Regions from separate parts of the Bacillus sp. BACIII genome, predicted to be linked through region 1. Evidence: riboswitches for the same ligand, from Rfam matches in the RefSeq annotation. Region 1 holds a riboswitch; the other holds the start of a gene.

Region 1 (12,226 bases):
GTATTGCATCAGTTAAAGGGAGATCAGGGCGCCCGGCACGTGATCCGTGAAAGTATGTTCAAGACGGGAAAAATGATCAGCTTTCAAGACCCTTTGCTTTTTTATGACGTAGACACGGTTGAAGATTATACTTTCCTGCTGAATAAATTCGGGGAGTGAATGAGTTGGAGTATATCGGGAAAAGTGTCATTCGGAAAGAGGCTCTTGAAAAAGTGACGGGTAAGGCGAAATATACGGATGATTTACATGCAACAGGCACATTACACGCAAAAATGCTGATCAGCCCATATGCTCATGCCGATATTGTGTCTATTGATTTTTCAGAAGCCTGGAAGATTCCCGGAGTGAAAGCGATATTGGGCGATGAACCTTTTCCGCTTGCAGGTGAAGAAATTAAAGACAGGCCGCCGATTGCTTATAAAAGGGTCAGATACCACGGTGAGCCGGTTGCTGTAGTTGTGGCGGAAAATCCAATCATAGCCAAAAAGGCCGCGGATGCCATTAAAGTGTCCTATAAACCTCTTCCCGTCGTCAATTCCCCCCGTGAGGCTTTTCAAAAAGATGCTCCCCTCGTCCATGAACATGTTGACCGCTATGAGAAGAAGGCAGGTGTATTCCCGGTTCCGAAGACAAATATCGCGAACCTGGATAAAATCAGAAAAGGAAATATTGAAGACGGATTTAAGGAAAGTGATGTGACAGCAGAATTCCAAATTTCCTTTAACCCTTCTGATCACGCGGCTATGGAGACAAGATGCTCGATTGTTGAAATTCGGGCTGATGAGGAGATTATCATGACAACATCCTCTCAAGCTCCTTTTGCCATTAAAAAATTAATGGAGTGGTACTTTGGAATTGAACCCGGAAAGGTTATCGTCAAAACCCCTTTAGTAGGAGGAGCGTACGGGGGAAAAGCAGCCGTTCAGTTAGAGGTCATTGCCTATTTGGCATCAAAAGCAGTCGGAGGCCGGCCCGTCAAATTATTTAATACGAGAGAAGAGGATATGATCACATCTCCTGGTCATATAGGACTGGATGCCATTGTCAAATTAGGGGCCACAAAGGATGGAATTTTAAAGGCGGCAGACATTCAGCTTTTATTTGATGGCGGAGCATACTCTGATAAAGGAGTGGACATCAGCCGGGCTGCGGTGGTTGATTGTACGGGTCCGTACGCGATCGATCATATACGGTGTGATTCATATTGTATGTATACGAATCATCCATATCCAAGTGCATTCAGGGGCTACAGCCATGCTGAAGTGTTATTTGCCTTTGAGCGGACGATGGATGTATTGGCGGAAAAGCTGAACATGGACCCATTAGAACTCCGCTATAAAAATGCCATTCGCCCCGGTGACACCACACCGACTCAAGTTCTTCTCAATTCAAGCACGGTCGGAAATGTGCCGAAATGCATTGAGAGATTGAAGGAATTAATGAATTGGGACGAGGGACAGCGAATTGAAATCGACGGCCGGAAGATACGGGCGAAGGGGATCAGCTGCATTTGGAAAACCTCAACATTTGATACAAATGCAACGTCCGGGGTGATTTTAACCTTTAATCCCGATGGAAGCATTAATTTGATGTCAGGGGTAGTGGAAATAGGAACAGGGACAAAAACAGTGTTAGCCCAAATCCTGGCGGAACGAATGAAAATGGATATAAGCAAGATTCACGTGAAAATGCTTGTAGACACCCAAACAACACCCGAACATTGGAAAACCGTGGGGAGCAGAGGGACGTTAATGGCCGGAAGAGCCGTACTGAATGCAGCGGAAGAAGCCATTCGAAAGCTTAAGGAAGTGGCATCATGCGTGTTGCGGGTTCCTGTCGAGGAATTGGAAGTGGCCGACGGAAAGGTTTATTTTATAGATCATCCTTCTGTACATGTTGAAATAAAAGACATTGCTTACGGATATACGTTTCCAAATGGAAATACCATTGGCGGCCAAATCATTGCGAGCGGCAATTACACATTAACCCGAATGACGAATTTAGACCGGGAAACGGGAAGAGGGAAGCCGGGACCCGAGTGGGCTGTCGGTGCTCAGGGAATTGAAGTTGAGTTGGATCAACGGGATTATACGTATCGAATTACAAAAGCCTATTCTGTTGTGGATATAGGAACTGTACTGAATGAAAAAGCTGCTAGGGGTCAAGTGATGGGGGGGATGAGTATGGGAATCGCATTTGGAGGAAGAGAAACCTTTGTATTTGATTCATATGGCAGAGTATTAAATCCTCAGCTTAGAACATACCGCCCCCTTCACTATGGAGAGCAGCCTGAATATATCATTGAATTTGTTGAAACCCCGCATGTGATTGCGCCTTATGGAGCGCGCGGAGGCGGGGAACACGGACTGTTGGGGATGCCGGCAGCATTGGGAAATTGCCTTTCCGCCGCTTTAGGTGTCCAATTGAATCAACTTCCTCTCATTCCCGAACGATTATGGAGGACGCAAGAGGGGTGGAAAGATGATACCGTTTGATTTCGACTATTTTAAACCGAAGACCATTCAAGAAACAATCAATCTATTTCACTCGCTTGCGGCCGAAAAGAAAACACCAATGTATTATTCCGGCGGCACGGAAATTATCACGTTAGGAAGGCTGAATATCATCTATACGGATGCGGTGATAGATATGAACGTGCTTCCGGAATTTCAAACCATCCGCTTTTATGAAAATGATCTGGTGATCGGAGCGGGCGTGTCATTAACGAAACTGGAGGAAGAAAATCCATTTCCGCTATTAAGTAAAACAGTAAGTGAAATTGCGGATCGGACGTCTCGAAATAAAATCAGCCTGGGCGGAAATATTTGCGGGGGCATCTATTACCGTGAGGCCGTGCTGCCGTTGCTGATTTCTGATAGTTTGCTAGGGATTGCAGGGAGAGCGGGGATTCATTACCGTCCCATAAATAAAGTATTTAACAAGGAAATACAGTTGCGAAAAGGAGATTTTTTATTTCATATCGTTGTCGATCGAGCGTATGTTGACTTGCCGTTTGTCAGTATCAAAAGAAGACAGCAGTGGAATGTCGGATATCCATTGGTGACAGTCTGTGCGCTGAAAAAAGATGATGAGATCAGAATGGCCTTCAGCGGCGTATGTCCATTTCCTTTTCGTTCTGCTGAAATGGAGGCTGTGCTTAACGATAAAAGCGGCACAGCAGAGGATAGAGTGCGCAGGTCTTTACAGTATGTACCCAAACCCGTTCTTGATGATGCAGAAGGCTCAAGTGAATATCGGATATTTATCTTGCAAAATACAATTTTAGATGCCTTGCAGGAATTAGAAGGAGGTTCCAATGTCTGATCCTATTACGTTGAAAGTAAATGGCGAAGAAAGACAGATGACTGTCAGACCGGCCGATACTTTGTTATTTGCTCTCCGTCTTCGTCTCGGATTAACTGGTTCAAAGCCGGGCTGCTTAAATGGGGATTGCGGCGCCTGTACGGTATTAACGGACGGGATACCAATGAAATCTTGCTTAATGCTTGCGGCAGAAGGGGAAGGAAAGGACATTACGACAATTGAAGGACTTATCAATACGCCGATTCAAAAGGCTTTTATTGAAAAATTTGCGTTTCAATGCGGATATTGCACACCTGGTTTTCTCATGAATTGTCATGCCTTAGTGAATACTGAGCCGAATGCAAGTGATGAAACGATTAAAAATTGGCTGGAGTCCAATATTTGCAGATGTACGGGTTATAAGGAGATTGAAGAAGCGGTTAAATCGGTTTTACATACAGGGAAAGGGGATCATTAGCCGTTGTTGCGGGGAATCACAAAAAGAGCCCAGAGAATCATCCCTGAACTCCATATTCCTCAATTCATATACCGATACTCCCGCAGTTTCTCCAAAATCGCCACTTCTTTCATCAGTTCTTCACCGACATTCGTTTCTTTCACTTTCTTCCGCTCCAGCTCTTTGTCAACTAATCGTTTCACCGTTAAGACGTCGGTTCCGGTGCTCAGCACTTCGGCCTTGGAGTTAAAGTGTTTATGGGCGACGAGCTGCATGCCGTAGGAGTTGTATAAGAGCGTGTAGCCGGCGATGCCTGTTGTGGATTGGTAGGCTTTGGAGAAGCCGCCGTCGATGACGATCATTTTTCCGTTTGCCTTGATCGGATCTTCGCCTTCGATTTCTTTTACCGGTGTATGGCCGTTGATGATATGGCCATGATCCGGGTTGAGCCCGAATTCCTTCAGGATGTTTCGGCAGGCTGCCTCGTCTTCACGCAAATAGTAATACGGGTTTTTCTTTTCTTTATGCGTTTCCTTCTCTTTGATGAAATACCGCTCAAAGGTGGTCATGGCGCGTTTTCCGAAGAGGGAGGAATACTCGCCTGTCCATAAGTACCAGACCATATCTGTCGCCAGGTCATCAGTTTCTTCCGGATGAGCAAACGCTTCCCGTAAGAACCGTTCAAAAACATCTAGCAGCTCACGGCCCGCATAAGCTTTATCCTCAATCATCATCGTTTCCATATTGCCGTTTTCGTCAACAGGAATACAGCCGTGAATCAACAGGTTGCCGTTATATTTTAAATACAGGCTGCCTTTTTTCATCATAAAATTCATATGGCGGCCCAGCTTTTCGGAGTGCTGGACAGAAAACAGCAGCTTGTCCATGACTTCTGCTTCTTCTTCTAATAGCTGATCGGGCTGTTTGGGATTCACCGTCGCAAAGCAGGTGTTTTCCAGTTGATACGTTTTTCCGTTCAGCGTGATTTCATTGCGGTCATAATCAATCTTTTCCAGTAACAGCCGTTCTTCCATATTAAAGTTCGGCCGTCTCTTAATAATCGGGCTCTCAAGCTTGAATTGGATCATCGCGATCGCCTGATGGATTTTTGTGATTTGCTTAATCTCATCTTCCGGTCTGTTTTCAGTTGCTTTCGGGCGGAAAGCCGGGTTATCATCATAATATTTTTCGGCAAGGTTCAATAGCGGTCTCAGATTGATGCCGTAGACATCTTCAATAATGTCCAGGTTGTCATAGCGGGCACAGATACGGATAATATTGGCCAGACATACTTTCGAACCGGCATAGGCGCCTATCCAGAGAACATCGTGATTCCCCCATTGAATATCCACTGAATGATAGTTGATCAGTTCTTCCATAATCCTGTCCGGCTGCGGTCCGCGGTCATAAATATCGCCGACAACATGCAGATGGTCGACCACCAATCGCTGCACGCTGTAAGCAAGCCCGGTGATCAGCTTATCAGCTTGGCCGAGCGCGATGATCTGTTCTATGATTTCGGAGTAATATTGTTCTTTGTTGGCGGCTTGTTCTGTTTTGTACAGCAGCTCTTCGGAAATATAAGCAAATTGGGCAGGCAGCGCTTTGCGCAATTTGGAGCGGGTGTACTTGGAAGAACAATATGAAACGAGCTTAATCATCCGATGAATCGTTTCTTTATACCACTCGTTTAATGCCTCTTTCGTATCAAAGTCATGTTTGATCAGCTTCAGTTTGTCCTCCGGATAATAGACCAAAGCCGCCAGTTCATCAATTTCTCTATCGTAAATGACGCCGCTGAAAATATCGCGGATCTTCTCTTTTACTCTTCCTGAACCGTTCCGCAGCACGTGCTGGAATGCCTGATACTCTCCGTGCAGATCACTGACGAAATGCTCGGTTCCTTTCGGCAGGTTCAGTATCGCTTTCAGATTAATGATCTCTGTGACCACTTTTTCTTCACAATCGTATTTTTGTGCGAGCAGATCTAAATATTTGGTTTCCAATCTCGTCCATCCCCTTTTTATTTACGAGCCATTGCATGATAAGGTGAATTTAAAGTATGACATGATGTTTAAATTATTAGACCTTATATGATAGTACCTCATAAGTCCTTTTTGAGACAAACAAAACAGAAAATACGGCGCTTAAGGCCTCAACATATACCTTCCGCAGACAGCTCATCACCCTGTTGACAAATGATTAAACTTCTATTAAAATAAAAATTTAGCTGATAGTTATTTCTATCGGAAACTTAATACGTAGCAGGCTATGATTGCTGTGGGTCGAACTACAGCAGGAGCGGCTTCTGGAGAGACCGCGGGTTTACCGCGGCGCCGAAGGGTTCACAATCTCAGGCAAAAGGACAGAAGAGTACCGAATATGTATTTGGCATGCTGTTGATTGTCAGCGGCGCAAATATAATTTGATATTCTTATGACCATGAGATTGGAGGGCATCCAATCTCTTTTTTTATTGGCTTTATTTTCTCGTCGTTCATCAAAAAGTAAGGAGGAGTCAGGTGTGGAACAGCGAGAGCTAAAGAGGGACTTGTCGAATCGGCACGTGCAGCTGATCGCCATTGGCGGCACGATCGGCACCGGATTGTTTTTAGGGTCCGGTAAGGCGATTCAGCTGGCGGGTCCTTCTATCATCTTTGCGTATTTTATTGTAGGTATTGCGCTTTTTTTCGTCATGCGGGCGCTGGGAGAACTGCTGTTATCTAAAGCGGGGTACCAATCATTAACGGATATTGCCGAGGCGTATTTAGGGCCGCGTGCGGCGTTTGTCACCGGCTGGACTTATTGGTTTTGCTGGATTATGACGGCTATGGCGGATGTGATCGCCGTCGGTGTATATGTGAAATATTGGTTTGACATTCCGCAATGGGTTCCTGCACTTATCTGTTTGCTCATTTTATTAGGGCTTAATCTGTTAACGGTCAAGATTTTTGGAGAGTTGGAGTTTTGGTTCGCCTTAATTAAGGTGATCACGATTCTCGCGTTAATTGTCATCGGTGTGGTTTTGCTGGTGATTGGGTTCAAAACGCATACCGGAACGGTTTCAGCGGCGAATCTGTGGGAGCACGGAGGCTTGTTTCCAAACGGGTTTTCAGGCTTTTTGCTATCGTTCCAGATGGTGATCTTCGCCTATGTCGGTGTGGAATTAGTGGGTGTGTCGGCAGCGGAGACATCAAATCCGAAAAAAAACATTCCGTCCGCTATCAATAAAATTCCATTGCGTATTTTATTTTTCTACGTCGGGGCATTGATCATTCTTTTATGTATTAACCCTTGGACGCAGCTGAATGCGGCGGAAAGTCCTTTTGTGAAGACCTTCAGCTTAGTCGGCATTCCGGTGGCCGCGGGAATCATTAATTTTGTCGTATTAACGTCGGCCGCTTCTGCTTGTAACAGCGGGATGTTTTCTACAAGCCGGATTTTGTATAACTTAAGCAAAACGAAACAGGCGCCGGCCAGTTTCGCGAAGCTGAATAAAAACCATGTGCCGAGCAGCGCGTTATGGGTATCGGTCATTGTGCTGTCAGCGGGCGCTCTTTTAAGCAAATTGATACCGGAAGAAGCGTTTGGCATCGTGACCACCATCAGCGCGATTTGTTTCATTTGGGTGTGGGGCGTGATTCTTGTCTGTCATATCAGATACAGGAAAACCCGCCCGGACTTACACGCAAGCTCGTCTTTCAAGGCGCCGTTCGCGCCGTTTATCAATTACGCCGTGCTGGCGCTGTTTGCCGCCATTCTGGTGATTATGCTGTTTGCGGATGCGACGCGCCCGGCTTTGCTGCTGACGCCGCTGTGGTTTATTGGACTGTTTCTTATCTATCGGGCGAGAGGGAGCAAGACATAAAGGTTATGAAGTAAATGGTCATCAGAGTTTCAAGAAAAAGACAGCGTGCCGCTTGCAGTATGCTGTCTTTTTCTTTCGTTAACCAGGCATATAGGAAACAAGCTATTTGTGCCTTAAAGGGAACGGTGGATAGCGACAAGCCTTATGTATAAAATTAGAGAGTCAACAACTAAAAAAGACTCGAATCATTTTGTTAAAAGAAAAAGTATGCCTCCCAAAATACAAATTAAAAAAAAGAAAATTGATGAGTCAGTAAAAGACTTTCTTTGCAATTCAAATAACCCCTTTCTAATTTGAGGAAAAAAGCAATAGATATAAATGGGAATATATTGATATTTTAACAAGGATAATGTTAACATTATTTACCCTTAAAATTCAAATGGAGCATCTGCAAAACTATGAGGAAAAGCATGTGTTGGCGGAGCAAACCCTAACTGATAACATAAAAAGCCGCCATTCATATGGCGGCTTTTTACATTAATTCCGGATCAAATAATCAAATGCGCCTAAAGCGGCAGTTGCACCTGATCCCATTGAGATAATGATTTGGTTGTACGGGCCGTCTGTGCAGTCCCCTGCGGCGAATAGGCCGGGAACGCTTGTTGCGCCGCTCTTATCGACGATGATTTCGCCGATGCGGTTGCGTTCGACGGTTTCGTCTAACCATTCTGTATTAGGCACGAGACCGATTTGGACGAAAACACCTTGAAGTTCAACGTGTTTTTCTTCGCCTGTTTCACGATCAACGAACGTAATGCCGTTTACGTTTTGGTCGCCTGTGATTTCTTTCGTTTGTGCATTTTTGTGCACAGTGACGTTTGGCAGGCTGTAAAGACGTTTTTGCAGGACTTCGTCTGCTTTCAGCTCCGGCGCGAACTCCAGCACAGTCACGTGATTGACGATACCTGCAAGGTCAATCGCCGCTTCGATTCCGGAGTTTCCGCCGCCGATAACGGCTACGTCTTTGCCTTCAAACAATGGTCCGTCACAGTGCGGGCAGTATGCAACACCTTTGTTTTTGAACTCTTGCTCACCAGGTACGTTGACATTGCGCCAGCGGGCACCTGTTGACAGGATCACTGTTTTACTTTTCAGTACAGCGCCGTTTTCAAGTTCAAGTTCGAAGAGGTCTTTTTTCTCAAGGCGTTTCGCGCGCTGAAGGTTCATGACGTCAATATCATAATCTTTCACGTGCTCTTCAAGGCTTGCAGCGAGCTTCGGTCCTTCAGTCGCTTTGACGCTGATGAAGTTTTCGATGCTCATGGTGTCGAGTACCTGGCCGCCGAAGCGTTCAGCGACGACACCGGTGCGGATGCCTTTACGCGCCGTGTAGATCGCCGCGCTTGCGCCGGCAGGTCCGCCGCCGACAACAAGAACGTCAAACGGCTCTTTGTCGGCAAACTCAGACGCATCTGCGCCGCTGCCCATTTTCGCGAGAATCTCTTCGATGGTCATACGGCCGCTTCCGAAAGATTCACCGTTTAAGAAAACAGTCGGAACAGCCATAATGTTTTTGCTTTCTACTTCTTCTTTGAATGCCGCGCCGTCAATCATTGTATGAGTGATATTCGGGTTGAGCACGCTCATCATGTTTAATGCTTGGACGACATCAGGGCAGTTGTGGCATGTCAGGCTGATATAAGACTCAAAGCGGTATTCTCCGCTGATGTTCTTAATCTGGTCAATGACCTTTTGATCAGCCTTAGGCGCTCTGCCGCTGACTTGAAGCAATGCCAGCACTAATGATGTAAATTCGTGGCCGAGAGGAACACCGGCGAATGTAACGCCTGTGTCTTCTCCGGTACGATTAACGCTGAAGCTCGGTGTTCTGTTTAATTCAGTTTTTTCAACTGAAATTTTAGATGACATGGAAGCCAGTTCGTCAACGAGAGCCAGCAAGTCCTTAGAAGTGTCATCATCACCGGCGCTTACTTTGAGAACAATGTCGTTCTCAATTAGCTGCATGTATTGATTTAATTGTGCTTTGATATTTGCATCAAGTACCAATTGAATGCACTCCTTAGATTTTACCTACCAAATCAAGGCTAGGTGTAAGTGTTTCGCCGCCTTCTTCCCATTTAGCCGGGCAGACTTCACCTGGGTTTTGACGAACGTATTGAGCTGCTTTTACTTTGTTTACAAGGTTGCTTGCGTCACGGCCGATACCGCCTGCATTGATTTCAACTGTTTGGATGACGCCATCAGGATCGATGATGAATGTTCCGCGGTCAGCAAGACCAGTTTCTTCGTCAAGAACGTCGAAGTTGCGGGAGATCGTTTGAGATGGGTCACCGATCATTGCGTAAGTGATTTTGCCGATTTTTTCAGAGCTGTCATGCCAGCCTTTGTGTACGAAATGAGTATCTGTAGAAACAGAGTATACTTCAACGCCTAATTCTTTCAGTGCAGCGTATTGTCCTTGAAGATCTTCAAGCTCAGTCGGGCAAACGAAAGAGAAATCTGCTGGGTAGAAGCAGAAAACGCTCCATTGACCTTTCAAATCTTCGTTTGTTACATCGATGAATTCACCGTTTTTGAAAGCTTTTGCTTCGAATGGCAGTACTTCTTTTCCGATTAAAGACATAATATCTTCCTCCTGAAATGTGATTTTAAAATATATTAAAAAGACAAAGCATTCACTTTATCTTTCAATAATAATTCTAATTATATATAGATTATTAAATAACATTTATTTTTTGTCAAGCTATATGAGGTATTATTTTCTGCTTTTTTTGCTTTAAACGTTAAAAATCGCTTGGTATAAGCGGTTTGGCGCTGTTTATCATGTTTAGCGCCAGGCGAAAGGGGGATTCTCAATTGGTGAAACGAAATGGTGGGAAATCAACCCCTCTATATGGCAGTATAAACCAAAGGGGGTATGATCATGCAAATAAATAACATTACTTTGTACAGTTGTGCTTTAGAGGAGACGAAAGACTTCTATGTAAGGGTGTTGGGTTTTTCTTTAGCGGATCAGTCCGATGATTCGTTTACAATCAGGGCGGGAGAAAGCAAATTGGAATTCAGGCGCACCGATTCTCAATCTCATCCGACGTATCATTTCGCGTTTAACATTCCGAATAATCGTTTTGATGAGGCGAAGGCATGGATGAAGGATAAAGTCGTTTTTCAAACGGAAGATGGCGAGGATGAGGTGTATTTCTCTCATATACATGCGCGTTCCTTTTATTTCAAAGATCCGTCCAACAATGTGGCGGAATTCATCGCGAGAGACACGTCACCGGCAAGCGCGGAACGTTTTTCGATTGAGTCCGTCCTGAATATCGGCGAGGTGAATCTGACGGCTGCCGAGGTGGTATCGACGGGGAAGGAGCTGCAGCATTTCGGTATACCGGTGAGAGACGGCGCGCCTCTTAAGGAGAACGGGTTTCATTTTATGGGTGATTACAATGATGGGGCGTTTTTGCTTTTAGGGCGGAACGGGCGCCGCTGGATTTTTTCTGATCAGCATGCGGAGTTTCATCCGCTGTCTGTCATTGTGAACGGGACGATCCGCATTGAGGCTGACGGAAAAGGCGGCATTGACATCAAGCGGGCGCAGCCGTCATAAAAAAGCCCGGGCTCAAAAGGCCCGGACTTAAGGACATTATTTATAAACAACCCGGGTGCTGCACATGATGTCGTGCAGCGCTTTTTTCTCTCCGAAGGCACCCATAATGAAACCGATATAAAGAATGACCTTAGATATGATATAAGCGAAAGCGCGTCCGAAGGCCTGGCCGATGGAAATGCGTCCGCCATCTTCATTGACGACCTTAAGGCCGAGCAATGCTTTTCCCAGTGTCCCCTGCATCTTTGAGGCCGTGAGCAGGCTGAAATATAAGATACTGATCACAAAAGAGCTCACAAGAATCGGGATGACGCCGAACACCAGAAAAGAGATGTTAAACTGATTTTCGGTCATGAAGGGGTCAGCCGCCGCAACGCCTGCCGCAAATAAAAAAGTGACTGCAAATTGAATGATAAAAATCGGAATTCCTATGATGATCTGATCAATGACGTAAGCCAGAAACCGAATCCAAAATCCTGCCGGTCTTTCCATGTATCTTTTTCTCTCCCTTGCTTTAATCTGCCATATTATAAGTAATCATGCCGGATTTTGCAACGGAGCTTAAGCTTCTGCGAGCGGCCTCTTTCCCCATGCTAAGCGTCCCATGATCAGTCCAAAAGCCAGAAGGGCAAATATGATGCCGCACCACATCAGCTGATGGATTCCCAAATGTGAAATAAACCAGCCTCCCGCCGCCGTTCCGATGGTGATGCCGAGGTTGGAAAAGGAGACAAACAGGCTGTTGCCGAATTCGGGGGCCTCCTTTGCTTCCGCAGTAAGCCAAGTCTGACTCACAATGAGCCCGCCGGAATGAACGGCGCCCCATACGAAGACAAGGACGGCCATCGGTGCGAAAGACGCCCCAAACCCGTATATGAGCAAGTAGGCGGCTGTATAAAGAAGCGGAAACAGGATGACGGTCTTTTTCATATTTTTGTATAACAAAGCGCCGAAGACGAAATTCCCGGCTATCATAATCACCCCGAAGCTCATCAGCATGAAGCTGACCCATGTGCCGTTCATATGCG
Region 2 (12,226 bases), 700 kb from region 1:
ATAATATGCCGGAGCTTCATTGGAAATATTCGTATATTTGTTCCATCGTGATTATTATCGTATCAACCCTGCTGATTTACATTTATCTGCGGCAGAAGGGCTGGACAGGGGATATTCTGCGGGAGAATCAAAAGAAATATTTGCGGAAAGAAAAGAAACGCTAAGAAGAGCAGGCACACGCCTGCTTTTTTGGCGGCCGAAAATGACTGAATGATTCCCGATTTCATTCAGTAAATCAATATCATGCAGCTGATTTTTGATTTTTTTACGTTTTACACTGTGTAAAAAGCATCATTTCTCTTTTGCCGGCTCTTGTCTATTTGATTTACAATACGTGTCGGAAGGAGGGAAATCTTATGGAGAATATTGAAACATACAGCAGGAACATTATAAACGAGGCCTATACGTCAAGAGCTTCAGATATACACATTGTGCCGCGTGAAAGGGATGCTTTCATTCATTTTCGCATTGGTCATGCTCTTGTGAAAAAAAGAGTCTTAAAAAAAGAGGAATGCGTTAGGCTTATTTCTCATTTTAAGTTTTTATCGGCGATGGATATAGGAGAAAGACGAAAGCCGCAAAACGGATCATTGTCTCTGCCGCTTCCATCCGAAACCGTTCATTTAAGGATGTCAACCTTACCGACAATGAATGATGAAAGTCTTGTCATCAGGCTGTTGCCTAAGCGGCAGATTCCCCCTCTGGATAAACTGTCCTTATTTCCGGGGGCAGGCGCCGCACTATTGTCCTTTCTGAAGCATTCCCACGGCCTGATTCTTTTTACCGGTCCGACCGGGTCTGGAAAAACGACCACTCTCTACTCGCTTGTCAATTATGCAAAACGTCATTTCAACCGGCGGATTGTCACGCTTGAAGATCCCGTAGAAACGAGAGATGAAGATGTTTTACAAGTTCAGGTGAATGAAAAAGCCGGAGTCACATATTCCGCCGGTTTAAAAGCGATTTTAAGACATGACCCCGATATGATCATCTTAGGGGAAATCAGGGATGCCGAGACGGCTGAAATTGCAGTTCGCGCGGCTATGACGGGGCACCTCGTTCTTTCAAGCCTGCATACAAGAGATGCTAAGGGCGCTATATACAGGCTGCTAGAGTTTGGGGTGAACATGACGGAAATTGAACAAACCGTTATTGCCATTGCCGCTCAGCGTCTGGTTGATTTAACGTGTCCGTTTTGCAAAGCGGAAAACTGCTCCGTGTACTGCCGGCTTTACAGGCAGACGCGCCGTGCGGGAATCTATGAACTGCTTTACGGGAAAAATCTCACCCAATGCTTTCAGGAAGCAAAAGGAGAGCACGCCAATTTTCAATATCAGACGCTCCGCAGGCTGATCCGAAAAGGAATCGCGCTCGGCTATGTCACGACTGACAACTACGATCGGTGGGTGTATCATGAAGCGGATTAAAAGAACCTGGCCGTTGAAAGATCAAGCGGCTTTTTTGAAAAGGCTCGGTGAAATGGCCGAAAAAGGGTACAGTCTGATCGAAGGGCTCAGACTGCTGAAACTCCAGCTTCATAAACGCCAGCTTGCAGAGCTGACGGACGGAATCCGCCGGCTGAGGGAGGGCGATGCGTTTTACGAAGTGCTTGAGGCATTGTCTTTTCATAAAGAAGCCGTCTCTATCTGCTATTTTGCGGAAAAACACGGAGAATTGCCCGGGGCGATGAAACAAAGCGGCGAATTGTTACAGAGAAAGCTCATGCAGACGAATCAAGTCAAAAAAATGCTCCGGTATCCGATGTTTTTAATCTGCTCCGTTTGTGTCATGTTTTATATTCTGCAAAGTATGATCATCCCGCAATTTTCAGGGATTTATCAATCAATGAATATGAATACTTCCGGTTGCGTCAGTTTCATCTTTGCGTTTTTTCGGCATTTTCATGAAGCCTGCACACTGGCGCTGTCCGCCGCTTTCTGCTTGTTTTTGTTCGTTTGGTTTTTATGTAAGAAAAAATCCCCGCAAGACAAAATGCTTATTGTTGTGAAAATCCCCTTAATAGGAAAAGCAGCCGTTCTTTTTAACAGCTACTTTTTCTCTTTACAGCTCAGCAGCCTTCTGAAATCCGGTCTTTCTATCTATGACAGCTTAACGGCTTTTAAGGAACAATCTTTTCTGCCTTTTTATCGTGAAGAAGCGGATATGCTCATTACACGTTTGAAAGCAGGTGAGACAATAGAATCCGCTCTTTCCGGGCATCCGTGTTATGAAAAAGATTTAGCGGCTGCAGTCAGCCACGGACAGGCAAACGGCAGGCTTCATCGCGAGCTTTATACGTACAGTCAGTTTATGATGGAGCGCCTTGAACAAAACGCGGAGAAGTATACAGGCATTCTCCAGCCTGTCATTTACGGCGTTGTAGCCGGTATGATTCTGATTGTCTATATGTCAATGCTGATGCCGATGTACCAGATGATGAACCAAATGTAAGGGAGTGCTTCGTCTGAAAAATCAAGATGGATTTACTTTAATTGAAATGCTGATCGTGTTATTTATCGTTTCAATTCTGCTTTTAATAACGATTCCTAACGTTACAAAACATAATCAAAGCATACAGCATAAAGGCTGTGAAGGACTGCAGAATATGGTGAAAGCCCAAGTGACGGCGTACGAAATCGACCATGAAGGAAAAATGCCGGATATGAAAGACTTACAATCAGAGGGATATATCAAAAAGAATACAGCCTGTCCGAATGGAAAACAGATCTTAATTAGCGGCGGGGAAGTTACAGTTGAACAATAACAGGCTGACAGAAAGCGGATTCACCCTTCTTGAAAGCCTGATTGTGTTAAGCCTGGCGTCCGTTCTGCTGACGGTCTTGTTCACGGCGCTTCCGCCGGTTTATACCCATCTGGCCGTTCGGCAAAAAACAGAACAGCTCCAAAAAGATATTCAGCTTGTTCAGGAAACGGCTGTCGCAGAGCATAAAAGAACAAAAATCATTTTTCTCCCCAAAGAGCATAAATACAAGTTCCAGTCAGCCGGAAAGGCTGTCGAGCGTTCATTTGATTCGCTTCATATTACACTTATGACCTTGCCGGAGAGCCTTGAATTTAATGAAAAAGGCCATCCGAATTCCGGCGGAAAGATTCAATTGAAGCACGCAGGGGTCACTTATGAAATAACAGTTTACCTAGGGAGCGGAAATGTCCATGCAGAACGGAAATAAAGGGTTCTCTACTATTGAAACACTATCAGCAATGGCCATTTGGCTGTTTCTTATGATTTCTATCGTTCCGGTCTGGACGGACCTGCTGACGGATAATCTGAAAACAGAGGAACGCCAAAAAGCGCGCCAGCTTCTCCAGGAACGCATCAGCGCTTATATGATGTCCGGAAAAAAGCAGCCGTCTCCCGGTGTGACGTGGAAGGAGGAAGGTGATTATTACAAAGTCTGTGCGGCTGTCCGCGGCGAAAAAGAAATGTGTCTCAGCATTCTCAAAACAGACTGGCTTTACGCTTCTTAATGTTTTGTTTTCCTTGGCAGTCTGTCTCTTCTTATCAAGCACCCTGAGCCCGATTTTACATTTGTTTTTATCCGGCCAAAGCGATAACGGCGGAATAGACAGCCGGGAGTATCATATTGCCGTTCAGCAGATTATGAATGAATGTAAACAGGCCGAGACTGTAAAGCCGGCGGACGGCGGACAGGCATTAAGCTGCCGGAAAGCAGGAGGCGAAGAAGTGCGTTTTGAAATCTACCATACGATGATAAGGAAAAGAGTGAACGGAAAAGGCCACGTGCCGATCCTGCATCATGCGGCATCTTTAACGGCTGGTGTGAAAAACGGCCTGCTTTTATTAGAGATCTCAAGCGATACAGGTAAAAAGAATCAGGCAGCCATTCCGGTTTACAGCTCTTTAAAAGGTGATTAAATGTACAAATCTGACGGGTTTATATATCCCGCGGTTCTGTTTGTTTCTGCCGCGGTTTTACTTGTCATCAGCTATACTTCATCTGATTTCATCACCCGAAAAACCTTTGCAAAAGAGGCCGGGGAGTACTGGATCGGTGAGAACCTGCTTCAAAACGGCGCGCTGCTGTCAAGCCGTCATGTGATACAGGGACAAAAGGGCCGAACCGGTACACATCGTTTTCCATACGGAACCGTTTCCTTTCAGATCACCGAAAGCGGTAAGCGGGAAACGGTTCAGGTTACAATTCAGGCGGAAACAGCGTCAGGGACGAGACGGGAGGTTCACCTTTTGTTCAATCAGAAGAAGAAACAGCTGATTCAATGGACAGAAGTATAAAAAAGAGGCGGCGGGACAACACTTCATAGTAAAGACAGCAATATGAGGTGAGAGCCGTGAAAACAAACGATTATGTAAAATATATGACTGAGCAATTCGTTAAATATTTCGATACGCCGAAACAGGAACGGAAAGAGCGAAAAGAAGTGCGGAAAGAAAAGAAAGTGCCGGCTTCCCAGCACTGGTTCGGAATATTGCCGTATAGTTTTAAGCTGTGGATGCAGCGGAAAAAATAAAGTGTAACACACGAAAGGTCCTCCTGATACAGGAGGGCCTTTATTGGTATTCCTCAATGACGGCAATTTTATTTACTTTTTGGCTGTAGGGATTAAAAGAAATCGTAACAAACACACCAAATTCTTTAGCGCCTTCCCGCAATGTCAGGTGGTATTGTTTTACTGCTTCATCTGTTCTTTTACGGTCCCACACCTTTTGAATAAATAACGTTTGCGCGAGCGGATATCTTTTTTTAGCTTCTTTTTCCGCGATTTTTTCCCATTTTGATTTATGGTGAACAGCATAATAAGGCGCCGCTTCCGCCTGATCCATTCCTGAAACCCCGAAAACAAGAAGAGAAAGGCAAATCAGACTTTGTTTGATCATCATTCTTCGTCCCTTCGCTGTATATGATTTCCAATTTGTTCTGGACACTTCATTATTTTCTCACATTTTATTAGAAAAAATTCCAAAAAGGTGTGTAATTTGGAGCAAAACGATGTTTTTAAAAGATTATATTCTTAAAAACGAACAATTTGACCGTTTTTGACATTTTTCAAGATGATAAACCTTGATTATACTTTGTTTGTGCAGTTCTTTAAAAAGAACGATTGTTATATTTATTAACAGTTTTACAGGGGGTAAGGCATGTTCCGATTGTTGCGAGTGGAGAAAAGCGGTAAGGGGAGATGGAGGATCATGCTGTTTTTGCGGCTTTCATTCATTTTCTGTCTGTCCGTGACGATATGTGCTCAGTTTACGGGTGACACGAGTTCCTCCTTTAATGATGTGAAAAGCTTCAGTCTTCCGGTTCAAACGTGCGGAGATTTTCGATATACCGATGACAATTGCCGTTATGACGAACGCTGGGATCAAAGTGATTTACATATAACAAATCAAACTGATACGTCGGGCGCCGTGTGTGCGCCGCTTCAACTCTATGCTGAGCTGGAGAATAGGGGAAAAGAGCGGACTGTTTCTGACTGGAAATGGGAACTTCATAAAATCGCCTCTCAGCAACAGCCTCTGCAAAACGGGAATGTTGTGGACAAAGGGCTTATTACTGATAAAAAAAGCAAAACGATTTATAAAATTGAGTCAAAGCGGACCCTGCAGCCAGGCATATACGCATTCAAGGTTTACAAGCCTGAAGGGTATCCTGCGGATGATGAAAAGTATGAGTGGTCAAAACCGATGAAGCTTGTCAAATGCCGGGAACAGGCGACCGTTTCCGATCTAAAGAAAACGGAGAAAGAGCCGGCTGAGCCGGTAAAAGAAAGCGGGGAAGAACATGAAAAGAACGCTGAAACTGATCAGTAATATTTTGTATGCCGTCATTTTCAGTTTGATTATTGTGCTGACCTTAACGGTGATCTCGACCCGGGCTTCCGGCGGTGAGCCGGCCATCTTCGGCTATACGCTTAAATCCGTGCTGTCGGGTTCAATGGACCCGGAATTTAAGACGGGTTCGCTCATAGCGGTAAAGAAAATTACTGACGTGAATGATTTAAAAAAAGGCGATGTCATCACTTTTACACAAAATGACGGATCAGCCGTAACACACAGAATTATCGGGATCACAAAAAAGGGCGGGCACCTGATGTTTGAGACAAAAGGAGACCATAATGCCGCTCCGGATGCCGCTCCTGTTCAAGCTGAAAACGTGGTGGCTCAGTATACGGGATATCAGCTTCCGTATGCGGGATATGTCATACATTTGGCAAGCCAGCCGATCGGAACGGCGATTCTGCTAATCGTTCCCGGCGTCATGCTTTTGATTTACTCAATAACTGTTATTGTCAGCGCTCTCCGCGATATCGAGCGGAAGACGAAAGCGCTGGAAGAACATGCGAAAAACGGGACGATGTCCACATGAATACGGTTGCAACCTGGCGACAGGATTTGATAACAAAAAAGAAAAAGTAGGGGGAATACAAACATGGGTATGAAAAAGAAATTAAGCTTGGGCGTTGCCTCAGCCGCACTCGGTTTAGCATTAGTGGGAGGAGGCACATGGGCCGCATTTAATGATGTGAAGTCGACGGACGCCACATTTGCGTCAGGAACGCTTGATTTATCGGCTAAAGAACAATCAGCCAATGTCAATTTGTCAAACTTAAAACCAGGTGATAAATTGACGAAAGATTTTGAATTCAGGAATAATGGCTCACTTGCCATTAAAGAAGTGCTGATGGCTTTGAATTTTACTGACTTCAAAGGAGCGAAAAAAGGAAACGAATCTGCGGAAGATTTCCTCAGCCAGTTTGAAATTACGGTTCTGACAGTCGGCAAAGAAGGCGGCAACGGCTATCCTAAAAATATCATTTTGAAGGCAGCCAGCCTGAAAGACTTATACTTAATGTCAACAAAACAGGATAAAGCAGCCGCCGAAGCGATCAGCAAACACATTGATCCGAAATTCCTGAGCGAGAGCGGAAAAGTCAATGTAGCAACCATTAATGGCAAGACGGCGCCTGAGTATGACGGAGTTCCGAAAACGCCTGTTGATTATGATCAGGTGCGGATGGAAATCCAATTTAAAAATGATACTGCAAAAGGTGCGGACGGACTGAGTGTCCAAAACAAATTCCAGGGCAATGCGATTTCTCTTCAATTCTCTTTTGAAGCGACGCAATGGAACGGCTTGACCATTACAAAAGATCATACGGATAAAGACGGTTACGTGAAGGAAAACGAAAAGGCTCACAGTGAGGATAAAAACTAATCCGAACGGCGGGCAGATAAAAGAGGAGTTGTGCACATATGGCGGCACTACTCCTCTTTTTGCGATTTTCTCCATTTTTGATAATCTAAAAATTCACGAAATTGTTTTTTTGATACCCCGGATGTCATCGCATCACGAACTAATTTCTCCCATTCACTATCTAATTGACCATCGTATTCGGTTTCATGTTTTTCATCAAGTAAAGTATGAACCGAGACGTCCAGAACAGCGGAGACTTTTTCTAGAAATTGAATGGAGGGGTTCGTCTGTAAATTTCGTTCTATTGAGCTTAAATAAGACTTCGCTACCCCAGCTTTTTCAGCTAGTTCTGATAGTGAGTAGCCTTTTTCTTTTCGGTATTGTTTAATACGCTGGCCAATCAATGTCATCACCTTCCTTGTGATATTATAGCACATTCAGAAAGGATTTACGGTATGACTTCTGGCGGCCTGGATATGTTGAGAAGACTTTTTATGCGAATGCAGGTATTTGCGTATTTCTTCCAGGCTGATATTTGCTTTTTGAGCTTCTAATATCAGCTCAACCCATTCCTTATCTAATTGCGAAAATTCCATTTTTGCATTTTTCATGCATTTTCTCCTCCTAAAATACTTGTTTATGTATTTCAGCCAATCCGCCCATGACCTTATCTTTACATGTCTGGAAGTGATTCATCGCATGCGAAACGCCAGAAATTTTTTCTGTATACTTTTATTATAATATAGAATTTCTAGAAAAAACGGGAAAGGTGTCGAATGGATAACGCTTATCCAGAAAAATTACTTTGCAGGAAAAATAAACCGCCATTTTCGATCTGAATGTGGATTTTCGGCTGATATAAGGCTTTCAGCGCTTGTTTTTCCAAGTGGTATTCCTCAGGTTTTTCCTCTGTCTGCTCGTAAAACTGATCGAGCAGCCTGAGATCCTTCTTCCATCTGGCGACCGCGCTGTCGGCCCAGTCTGACGGTTCTTTTGCGGCAGCGTTTTTTAAGTAATGCTCCATCCTTTTAATCCCGCTTTCCGGCTTAATCATCGGCGATATGGTAAAGCAATAGTCTGATATTTGTGATGTCATCGGCAGCGGTGCAAGCTTCTGCTGAAATCCTTCAACGATTGTTCCAGAAACAAGATGCAGGCCTAAAGACAAAAGTCTGTCTTTTTTCATGTCGGATTGGTATGAAATCACTACATTTAATCCAAGCCAGGGCTGAAGCGGCACTCTGGCTCCGGCTGATACAATTTTCTCATATATTCTTGTAAATCTCCCATTTTGTTTAACTGCTTGAAAGATTTGAAAGAGGCGCGGGGCTCCAAAGTAAATAAACTCGCCGTCCATATCCTCCGGAGCCGTTTCTTTATCAGTGATGAACGTGATCTTCATCGGGTTTGGTTCGCCGCCCGTTTTTTCACGCCAATGCCAATAAAACGGGCGGTTCATAATTTGTTTGTCCATCTCGACCGTCAACTGAACCGTCATAAAACCCGGCCCGTGTTCAGTAATCGGGCAGTGGTTCGCTTCAAAAAAGCGCAGTAAAAATTGGTGAACCTCCTGCTGTCTCATGTCGCGCTTCCTCCTTTTAAATTAAGAGCCTTTTTTTCTGGCGGGTTTTTCCGTACCGTACGATAAGAAAGAGGTAAGGTTGTCCATTTTGATCCGCATTTCTTCCACTGTCAGCGAGTGGCATAAAATATCATGTAAATGATCTTCAAAATTGCTCACTTTGATTTTTGTTAAAATGTCATCTAGTTCTCCGACGACATTTTCAAATAAATGAATTTTGTCATACAAGAGTTTTAAGATATGCTCTTCCACCGTATGTTTTGTCGCCATATTGTAGATGTGGACATCTCTTTCCTGACCGAGTCTGTGAATCCTACCGATTCTTTGTTCAAGCCGCATCGGGTTCCACGGAAGGTCATAGTTGATAATATGGTTGCAAAATTGCAGGTTGATTCCTTCCCCTCCGGCTTCTGTAGCGATCAGGACCTGCACTTTGCCGCGGAAGAGATCCTTCATCCAGTCTTTTTTCCCGCGCTTAAATCCGCCTCTGAACGGAACGGAGCTTATGCCGTTCTGCTGGAGGAACCATTGCAGGTAAATCTGTGTCGCCCGATACTCAGTAAAAATAATGACCTTGTCATTAATCTTTTTAATCAAGTCAACAACTTGAATCGCTTTTGAGTTTTGCGTGACTTGATTGATGCGGTCCATTAAATTGGCAATCGTCTGTTCATCGAAAGCGGGCGCTTGTTTGTCTTTTTGATCAAGCATTTTTTTAAGCGTCATATACACGGCTTCCCTGCTTGAACAGCACTCCCGTTGCAGCGTCATAATGGAAAATGCGCTTGCGGGCTTTTCCGTGCCGTTTTTCAGTGCGTTAATGTCATCGTAGAGCGCCTGTTCCGTCGGTGAAAAGGTGATCGGCACTGTTTCCACGTGGCGCTTCGTCCATGTAAGCCCCGTGTCGCTCCGTGTGTTGCGGATCATCACTTTATTGACGAGCTCTTTTAAATGCTCATGAGCGTCAATCCCGTCCTTTTGATTGAACGTTTCTTGAAATCCGCTTTCATTTCCTAAGTGGCCGGGTTTTAACAGTGACACTAAATTGAAAATTTCTTCGATCCGGTTTTGAATCGGGGTCGCCGTCAGAAGCAGGCAATATTTCTTCACAAGACTTCTCGCAAATTCATAATTTTTCGTTTTGCTGTTTTTGAGCTTATGCGCTTCGTCAATAATGACGAGATCATACGGAATCGAAAGCACAATGTCCTTGTGTGGCGAGCGTTTTGCCGTATCAATAGAAGAAACGACGATATCGCACTGTTCCCACACATAGCTTTTCTTCTGTTCAACAGCGGGTATTAAAAACTTCTCCTGAAGCTCTTTCACCCACTGGGAAACGAGTGATGCCGGCACAAGAATCAGGATTTTTTTGGCCAGCCCGCGAATCATGTATTCTTTTAAAATCAGTCCCGCTTCGACCGTTTTTCCGAGCCCCACTTCATCAGCCAAAATCGCTTTGCCATTCATTTTTTCAACGACTTTCTGCGCGACTTCAAGCTGATGGGGAAGCGGAGTGAAATCGGGCAGGTATAAAGGAGCCCTCAACCCTTCGAATTCAGGAATGGCAAGGGTCTGCTGGACTTCAGCCGACAGTTTGTACATCTCCCAATTTGACCAGGGACCGTCGGTTTTCAGCCGCTCAGAAAACTCTCCCGGCCAGTTTGCATCAAATATGATCTCTGCTGTCATATGTAACAAAACCGCCTTTCTTTTAAAAAACTGATTTATCATCATTTTTGTTGCCGGACGTATGTGAGGGTGGTAGGATATAAGTAATCATTTCACCTAAGATATTGCTTTAGTATGTCCATAACAATTGGTAAATATGAGCGAATGACAGCAAGGGGAGAGACTCGGACGAAAAATGTGCATCCGGGCGCCGAAGGAGCAAACTGCGGAGTGAATCTCTCAGGCAAAAGAACTCTTGCTCGACGCAACTCTGGAGAGTGTCTGCGGTTTGAAGCAGCAGACCACCAAAGGGGACGTCTTTATGATGTTTTCATAAAGTAAACTTTCAGGTGCCGGGACAGAGAAACCTTCATTTTCATGAGGTGTTTCTCTGTCCTTTTTTATATGTCTTTACAATGCGCCAATGACTGAAGGGGGAAGATGATGCTGAAACGAACACCGCTTTATGACGTTTATAAAGAATACGGCGGAAAAACGATTGATTTTGGAGGATGGGAGCTGCCGGTTCAATTTTCTTCTATTAAAGAGGAGCATGAAGCCGTCCGCACAAAGGGGGGTCTGTTTGATGTATCCCATATGGGAGAAGTCGAAGTCTCCGGTAAAGACGCCCTGTCTTTTCTGCAAAAAATGATGACAAATGACGTTGCCGATTTAAATCCGGGAAGCGCGCTCTATACCGCCATGTGTTATCCTGACGGCGGTACGGTCGATGATTTGCTGATCTATCAGAAAAGCGAGAGCTGCTATCTGCTTGTGATTAACGCGTCCAATATTGAAAAAGATATCGCTTGGCTGACAGAACACGCGGAAGGGGATGTCACGCTGACGAATCAGTCTGACGGGATTTCACTGCTAGCCGTTCAGGGGCCGAATGCTCAGGCAGTTCTTGCGAAGCTGACTGAATGTGATGTGTCGTCCTTAAAACCGTTTACGTTTATTGATGGAGCTGACGTTGCCGGCCGCCAAGTTCTGCTTTCAAGAACAGGCTATACCGGTGAAGACGGGTTTGAGTTATATTGCCGCAATGAAGACGCGGTGCATCTGTTTAAGGAGATTCTTACAGCGGGAGAGAATGAAGGAATCGTTCCGTGCGGTCTCGGTGCGCGTGATACGCTGAGATTTGAAGCGAAGCTCGCTTTATACGGTCAGGAATTGACGAAAGACATTACGCCGATTGAAGCCGGAATCGGATTTGCCGTAAAACACAAGAAAGATTCCGATTTTTTCGGGAAGTCTGTATTGAGTGAACAGAAAGAAAAAGGAGCACCGCGTAAGCTGGTCGGGCTTGAGATGATTGAAAAGGGAATTCCGAGACACGGTTACGCCGTGAAAAAAGACGGTGCTCTGATCGGGGAAGTCACGACAGGCACACAATCTCCGACTTTAAAGAAAAATATCGGCCTTGCCTTAATCAAAACGGAATTCAGTGAAATCGGAACGGAAGTCGAAGTGGAAATCCGCAAAAAAACGGTAAAAGCAAAGATTGTCCGCACACCGTTTTATAAACGCCCAAAACAGAGCTGAAAAAGGAGAGTCATATGAAGCATCGATATTTGCCCGCGACAGAACAGGATAAAAAAGAAATGCTGAAAGCCATCGGCGCAGATTCAATTGATGAACTGTTTGCCGATATTCCGGAAGATGTGAGGTTTCAAAAAGACTACCAAATTAAAAAAGCAAAATCAGAAACAGAGCTGACGAGAGAGCTGACAAAGCTTGCGGCGAAAAATAAGGACGCTGTTACATATGCATCTTT

Evidence for each region. Region 1 has a riboswitch for glycine ahead of ACXN9U_RS18505 (amino acid permease). Riboswitches for the same ligand answer to the same signal wherever they lie in the genome.
Region 2: it holds a riboswitch for glycine, as region 1 does, so the genes downstream of both, gcvT (glycine cleavage system aminomethyltransferase GcvT) here and ACXN9U_RS18505 (amino acid permease) in region 1, are expected to answer to the same signal.

The regions. Positions count from the first base shown of each region.
Region 1 is NZ_CM174437.1:3,750,163-3,762,388, reverse strand. Features, by position in the region: gene ACXN9U_RS18530 (NTP transferase domain-containing protein) at 1-159, shown strand, start outside; gene ACXN9U_RS18525 (xanthine dehydrogenase family protein molybdopterin-binding subunit) at 165-2,495, shown strand; gene ACXN9U_RS18520 (FAD binding domain-containing protein) at 2,482-3,324, shown strand; gene ACXN9U_RS18515 ((2Fe-2S)-binding protein) at 3,317-3,781, shown strand; gene fbp (fructose-1,6-bisphosphatase) at 3,841-5,766, opposite strand; glycine riboswitch at 6,059-6,139, shown strand; gene ACXN9U_RS18505 (amino acid permease) at 6,284-7,627, shown strand; gene ahpF (alkyl hydroperoxide reductase subunit F) at 8,105-9,634, opposite strand; gene ahpC (alkyl hydroperoxide reductase subunit C) at 9,648-10,211, opposite strand; gene ACXN9U_RS18490 (VOC family protein) at 10,512-11,198, shown strand; gene ACXN9U_RS18485 (RDD family protein) at 11,235-11,690, opposite strand; gene ACXN9U_RS18480 (MFS transporter) at 11,760-12,226, opposite strand, start outside.
Region 2 is NZ_CM174437.1:564,946-577,171, forward strand. Features, by position in the region: gene ACXN9U_RS03065 (magnesium transporter CorA family protein) at 1-164, shown strand, start outside; gene comGA (competence type IV pilus ATPase ComGA) at 357-1,427, shown strand; gene comGB (competence type IV pilus assembly protein ComGB) at 1,414-2,451, shown strand; gene comGC (competence type IV pilus major pilin ComGC) at 2,456-2,764, shown strand; gene comGD (competence type IV pilus minor pilin ComGD) at 2,754-3,191, shown strand; gene comGE (competence type IV pilus minor pilin ComGE) at 3,175-3,489, shown strand; gene comGF (competence type IV pilus minor pilin ComGF) at 3,401-3,898, shown strand; gene comGG (competence type IV pilus minor pilin ComGG) at 3,899-4,276, shown strand; gene ACXN9U_RS03105 (YqzE family protein) at 4,333-4,512, shown strand; gene ACXN9U_RS03110 (DUF3889 domain-containing protein) at 4,553-4,882, opposite strand; gene tapA (amyloid fiber anchoring/assembly protein TapA) at 5,141-5,812, shown strand; gene sipW (signal peptidase I SipW) at 5,784-6,368, shown strand; gene tasA (biofilm matrix protein TasA) at 6,432-7,217, shown strand; gene sinR (transcriptional regulator SinR) at 7,265-7,600, opposite strand; gene sinI (anti-repressor SinI) at 7,634-7,807, opposite strand; gene ACXN9U_RS03140 (YqhG family protein) at 7,984-8,778, opposite strand; gene ACXN9U_RS03145 (DEAD/DEAH box helicase) at 8,800-10,470, opposite strand; glycine riboswitch at 10,615-10,715, shown strand; gene gcvT (glycine cleavage system aminomethyltransferase GcvT) at 10,894-11,994, shown strand; gene gcvPA (aminomethyl-transferring glycine dehydrogenase subunit GcvPA) at 12,009-12,226, shown strand, end outside.